2 regions of the Paenibacillus sp. LK1 genome follow, and region 1 is predicted to be linked to the other one. Evidence: riboswitches for the same ligand, from Rfam matches in the RefSeq annotation. Region 1 holds a riboswitch; the other holds the start of a gene.
The links. A riboswitch is a leader RNA that binds a small molecule or an ion and turns the genes downstream of it on or off. The one in region 1 is predicted to bind glycine.

Region 1 (3,392 bases):
CCTTTCATGTATCATACCCACGAATTGCCCCATTTTAATGACAAATGAAATTGTAAATTTATTCTATTTAAATGAGCTGTTCCTACCTCATTTAGAAATGATGATGAAACATGTTAGATTGATATTTATTTCATCTAATTAGTCTAATTCATCGAGTAACAACGAAAAAGCGCAATGACCTCATCCTGATTCAGATGAGGCAATTGCGCCTAAGTATTCTCCGAATAAGTAATATCACCATTCGGATCTATAATCATCGATTCATTTTATTACCTTAAAAAAACTTTTGCATCAAGCTAAAACTCTCTATCCAATCGGTGAATTGTACCTTAATATTATTCCGTATGTTTACGATACGCATCCGCGTTCATCAACGTGGAAAGTGCTGCTGTCAGGTCGCCCTCAACACGAATCTCGATCATCCAGCCTTCCTCATATGGAGAGTTGTTAACCAGCTCCGGGGAATCCTGCAATGCATCATTCACAGCAATAATCGTTCCACTGACAGGAGAAAACAAATCCGAAACGGTTTTGACGGATTCAATCGTTCCAATGCCGTCTTCCGCTTTTACATCCGATTCCAGGTCAGGCAATTCCACAAACACAATGTCACCCAGCTGATGCTGCGCGAACTCGGTAATACCAATACGTACGGTATCCTCCCCTACGGTCTGCACCCATTCGTGCTCTTCACTGTACAGGAAATCACTTTTCAATTCGCTCATCGATATCCGCCTCGCTTTTCATTAATGAGTGCATGCGTTTCTTTGACCTTAACCTTTTTCCCAGAACATAGCGTATGATATTTTCGATTCAAATGTCAAGATACCTCACAATTTATTTGTTTTTCTTCCTTATATACCTGTAACTCAAATGCACTCTCCCTACATATAATGGTGAATATTAGAAAAGTAAGCGCACTCTTTATAAATAGACGAACGTTATGAAACGAATTAAAAATATCATTCGGCTTTTTTATTCATTTCTATGATATCGTTCTTGACATCAATAGTCGATTCAGGCTTTAATGAGAGTAGTAAATGTGTTTAATTGGTCTATGCAATACCCGCGGATGAATGTAAAGGGAGAGATTACCCTTGACACCCGAATCAGGGTGTACATGCGGTAACGCCGAAGGAGTAAACCACCGACAAGCGGAGGTGAATCTCTCAGGCAAAAGGACTTTTACGGGACGCAACTCTGGAGAGCATCTAATCGCCCTGTGTGGGCGTTATGATCACCCAAGGGGAAACCTGCTGCATCATGCGGCGGGGTAACTCTCAGGTACCAAGGACAGAGCCTAAGAATACAGCGTGCTTCTGGCATGCCGATTCTTTGGCCTGTCCTTTTCCTTTTTCCCAAAAAAACGAAAACAGGTTATAGAGCGGCGCTGCCTATCGCGTCCTTACCTTACTTTTATAATAAAATATGATGCCAGATTCATTGATCCATGGTTATACACTCGGCCGGTTGACGGCCCATGACGAGGTGATTGGATGTCCGATTTGCTTAGAACCCCACTCTTTCCACTCTATCAGCAATATGAAGGCGTACGATGCATTGATTTTGGTGGCTGGGAGCTCCCGGTACAATTCAGCGGAATTCAGAAAGAGCATGAAGCGGTGCGAGAACGTGCTGGATTATTTGATGTATCCCACATGGGCGAATTCACCGTACAAGGTGAACACGCAGAAGCTTTTTTACAGCACATGACCACTAATGATGTAACAACACTCGTTACCGATCAGGCCCAATATACGTTAATGTGTTATCCGGATGGTGGCGTGGTCGATGATCTGCTGATTTATAAACTGAAAGACCAGCAATATATGCTGGTGGTTAACGCCTCCAACATCGATAAGGACTGGGCATGGCTGCAACAGCACATGATGCCTGGCGTAACGATGACCAATGATTCGGATCAAACAGCGCTACTTGCTCTGCAAGGTCCGCTGGCAGTAGATATTCTCAGAACGGTGACAGACACGGATGTGTCTTCGATTGAGCCTTTCCGCTTTGTGGCAAATGCGAAGGTATGCGGCGTTACATTGCTGTTATCCCGTACCGGATATACGGGTGAAGATGGCTTTGAGCTCTACGTTCCTGCGGAACAAGCCGCTGCGGTCTGGAACGGATTGATGCAAGCCGGAGAAGCTCACGGACTTGTTCCCACAGGACTGGGTGCCCGGGATACGCTGCGCTTTGAAGCCAAGCTGCCCCTGTATGGACAGGAATTGTCTGCAACTATCTCACCGCTGGAGGCTGGCGTTGGCATGTTTGTGAAGTTAAATGCAGGACCGTTTATCGGACATGAAGCCTTGTTGCAGCAAAAAAATGATGGACCTGCCCGCAAGCTGGTCGGGATCGAAGTACTGGAGCGCGGCATTCCTCGCCCTCATTATCCCATTTACGCCGAAGGTGTGCAGATTGGTGAAGTGACCACAGGGACTCAGTCGCCTACGTTGAAACGTAATCTGGGGCTGGCCTTGATCGACAGCAAATATGCTGCACTGGGTACCCCGCTGGAGATTGAGATTCGTGGCAAGAAACTAAAAGCCGAGGTCGTGAAGACCCCTTTTCATAAACGGACACGTGCGCCAAAGACACCTACTCAAGGAGCTGATCAAGCATGAGCAAGCATCGCTACATTCCCATGACCGAGCAGGATCAGAGTGCCATGTTGGCAACCATCGGCGTGGAAACGATTGAAGATCTGTTCCATGACATTCCACAGGAGATTCGCTATCAGGGTGAACTGCCTGTTTCCTCCAAACTCGATGAATATGCACTGACACGTCATATGTCGAAGCAAGCGGCAGCGAATGCCAACTTCGAGACACACGCCAGTTTCCTGGGTGCAGGTATTTATGATCACCACGTACCTTCCGTCATTAATCATGTCATCTCCCGTTCCGAGTTCTATACCGCCTATACACCTTATCAACCCGAGATCAGCCAAGGAGAATTGCAGGCGATTTTCGAGTTTCAATCCTATATCTGTGAGTTGACAGGTATGGCTGTAGCCAATGCCAGTATGTACGATGGTGCGACTGCATTTGCGGAAGCAGGCAATCTGGCCGCAGCGGCAACCCGCCGCAAACAACTGATTGTGTCACGCACCGTGCACCCTGAATCCCGTCAGGTATTGCAAGCTTATGCTCACGGCCTCAATCTGGAGATTGTTGAGATTGGATATCAAAATGGTGTAACAGACTTGGATGCCCTGCAAGCCGCCGTGTCCGATGACACCGCAGCCGTCATGATCCAGAGCCCGAACTTCTTCGGCGCCGTGGAAAATGTAAAACAGGCCGCAGATCTTGCCCATGCGCACAAGAGCCTGCTCGTGGTCAGCGCCAACCCGCTATCGCTGGGTCTGCTGGAAGCCCCAGGCA
Region 2 (3,392 bases), on a different contig from region 1:
CCTGGAACAATACGGCTGTAATTAACCCGACTACTGTAGCTCCATTTTTCAAAAACAGAAGACTCGTTTTAAAAACACTTTTCATGTTATCCATCTCCTTAAGTTCTATAACTTTTTCTCCGTCCTATATATCGTATTGATATATGACAGTTAATAATATATCTAATCGATATATAAACGTCAATACCTATTTTCTTTGTGGGCAAAAGCAAAAAAGCCGATACGCTTCTTCACCAGGAAGAATTCGTATCGGCTTTTCGTATCAAGATGGGAGCTCATCACCTTTTTTTATTTTTAAAGGCACACCAAGTTAAAATTGATTTCAGGCCAAAGGCGTTATGCCTTGGCTTCTGGTTCATTTTCAGCAGGAGACTCAGCTTCAGTCTCAGGCTCCGCACGCTTCGCCTTCGGTTTAGCAAGCTTCTCCATCATTTTCCGTCCTGTCGGTGTTTGGGCAAGCCCACCTTGGGCCGTTTCACGGTGCCTGCTCGGCATCGCACTGCCCACTTCCAGCATGACATCAATGACTTCGTCAGAAGGAATGGCACTTCGTACCCCAGCCAGCGCCATGTCGGCGGCAGCCAGCGCAGTTACGGCACCCAGTCCGTTACGGACGATGCAAGGGATTTCCACGAGGCCTGCGACAGGATCGCAGATGAGCCCTAGTGTATTTTTTAACGCGAGGCCAACTGCATGAACCACTTGCTCCGGCGTCCCTCCACGCAGCTCCACCATGGCTCCAGCGGCCATACCGATGGCAGAACCCACTTCAGCCTGACAGCCACCCTCGGCACCTGAGATAAATGAGTTGTTGGCAATGACATAACCGATCGCTCCCGCACAGAACAGACCGTTCACCAGATGCTCGTCACTCCAGCCAAAACGCTCCTGGGAGCTGATAAATACACCCGGAATGATGCCGCAGGAGCCAGCTGTCGGTGTGGCTACAATCCGGCCCATCGAGGCATTCACTTCCGATACACAAAGGGCATACGCCATGGCCAGTGCAGAGGCATCTCCAGAACAAGTCTCGCCTTTACGAATGTACTCAGCCATTTTTTTGCCGTCTCCGCCAGTCAAGCCGCTGCGTGATGTTGTATCTTCTGTTAGCCCTTTGTGTACAGCTTCCTTCATCACCTGATAGTAATCCGACATCTGCCGCACAACATCCACTTCCGGGATATTCGTCTCCTGAACCTGCTCTTCGATCATCAGCTCGGCAATGGTCTTGGACTCTGCTGTACAGATGGTATTCAGTTCATGTAGATGTTTAAACCGCATCCGGCTCGACCCCTCTCTTCAAATCAATCACGCGAATGTCCAGCATATGATCCAGCGACCGCAGACGGTTCAACATCTCAGGATTCGGCACACCATCCATCTCCATCGCTGTCAGTGCTTCACCATCCCGGGCTTTCCGATCCACTTGCATGTACCCGATGTTCACCCCGGACGAACTGATGGTGGAGGTTACCGAAGCGAGCACCCCTGCTTTGTCCGAATGGCGCAGTACAAGTGTGGGGAACTCTCCGCTGATCTGTACACGAAAATCATTCAATGCATGCACCGATACACTACCTCCGCCAATGGAAGCACCGATTAGTGAGCATTGACGGTCTCCATGCCAGAGTTCAATCTTGACCGTATTCGGATGAGGAGCAGGCAGGCCGCTTGTGAAAAACTCTACCTCCATACCCGCTTCCTCTGCATATTGTTCTGCATCCGGTATACGTGGATCATCAGTCACATAATCAAGCAGGCCACCGATCAACGCAAGATCCGTACCATGCCCCTGATACGTATCAGCAAACGAGCCGTATAGAGTTAATCGAGCGCGTTCAGGCGTGCATCCCAGCCACTGACGGGCAATTCGCCCCAATCTTGCCGCTCCAGCCGTATGTGAACTTGATGGACCTGTCATGGACGGACCAATAATTGAAAAAACGTCTTTAAAACGCATCGCAAACCCTCCATTTATAATCGTCATTTTCATCCAGACGTACACCCATAATGTTCCTTTATTACTGAATGATGACATGAGAAAAGGACAGAGAGAGGCCCTAGGCCCTCTCTCTGTCCTCGATACCTGAGAGTTTCATGATAAGCAGCGCGGCGAATCGATGCATTCCTGTATTCACAGGTGATGTCACCCTGCACACCGTGCTGCTTGACCATATACCCCTTGGGTGGCGCAGTTCGCGCACTCTCCAGAGTTGCGTCCAACGATGGTACATTTACCTGAGAGATTAACCGCTGCGCCGGGTGCGTAGCAGCTTGCTCCTTCGGTGCCCGACAGCTGCCATTTTACTCGACATGCTCAGGTCTCTCCCGCTCGCTATCATTCGCTGTATGGAACCATTCTGATCTTGTACCAGAACGATAATTGAAGTTTTTAATACTTTCTCATTAAGATTAATCGACCGGAAGATCAGTGTCAACAAACTTAACGATTTCTTTGCGAATAATTGCTTTTTTCCATTTTATACACAAGATAAACGAACAAACTGTAAACTTTCATCACATGAATGTGTTAATGCGTTTCATCTCGAAAGCGCATACATTGTTCATTTTCTATTAGCCAATATCTGTGTTTAATACTATTTATGTTATGTTCCACTGAACGGTTCGGGTATTCAGGCAACCTTTATTCTGTACTAGAATTGCCGTATTTCTGCCTGTCACCCCACCATCGCCTTGGGCTTCGCCGGTTCATCGTAATACCTGCTTCGGGAAGGAAACATGCTCGTCACCCACAATCCCAACGCAGCTAACAGCATGACCCCAGATACAACTGTATATACCATACGAAGCGACAACTGCTCTGCTATTACCCCTGCAATCAAAATGGAAGCCACCTGCAACACACTTAACACAAGTCCAAGTACACTACTCATTCGCCCCATCAGATCGACAGGGATATTATTTTGATAAAAGGTAACCAGGCCGGTATTCGCCAGTGCGGAGCACAGACCGAGCAGAATAAAGGCAACAGCCGCCAGTTCAAACGAGAATGAACGGGCGAACAGGAAATAACCAAGCGCAACCAGAAGTACACCGCCACCCATCATGTGACGGACCGGCAAATGTTTGGCGAACATCCAAACCAGCATGGAACCTGCCAAATAACCGATTCCGGTGATACTCATTAATGCTCCGTACTGTGATTCAGGCAGGTTCATCACCTGACGGATAAACACCACTTCCTGAGCATCCAGCGACATGCCGACCACCAGAATAATCTGGAACAGGGCATATATACCGACAACGTAGCCCGACTTTCGGCTGAAGCTCAGTACAGCTCTCCAATCCTGGGCAATCATCCGAGGTGTCAGTCTGCTTCCCGTCCCTATATTCTGTTCTCCAAAGCCCAGTTTGGGAAGAAACATTAGAAT

Region 2: linked by a shared signal. The riboswitch ahead of sdaAB (L-serine ammonia-lyase, iron-sulfur-dependent subunit beta) and the one ahead of gcvT (glycine cleavage system aminomethyltransferase GcvT) in region 1 are both predicted to bind glycine.

Annotation. Positions count from the first base shown of each region.
Region 1 covers NZ_PEII01000006.1:93,938-97,329, reverse strand. Annotated here, with positions in the region: gene gcvH (glycine cleavage system protein GcvH) at 336-725, opposite strand; glycine riboswitch at 1,073-1,195, shown strand; glycine riboswitch at 1,199-1,299, shown strand; gene gcvT (glycine cleavage system aminomethyltransferase GcvT) at 1,497-2,633, shown strand; gene gcvPA (aminomethyl-transferring glycine dehydrogenase subunit GcvPA) at 2,630-3,392, shown strand, end outside.
Region 2 covers NZ_PEII01000014.1:50,883-54,274, forward strand. Annotated here, with positions in the region: gene CS562_RS26160 (YhgE/Pip domain-containing protein) at 1-85, opposite strand, end outside; gene sdaAA (L-serine ammonia-lyase, iron-sulfur-dependent, subunit alpha) at 337-1,281, opposite strand; gene sdaAB (L-serine ammonia-lyase, iron-sulfur-dependent subunit beta) at 1,271-1,960, opposite strand; glycine riboswitch at 2,072-2,213, opposite strand; glycine riboswitch at 2,218-2,341, opposite strand; gene CS562_RS26175 (MFS transporter) at 2,679-3,392, opposite strand, start outside.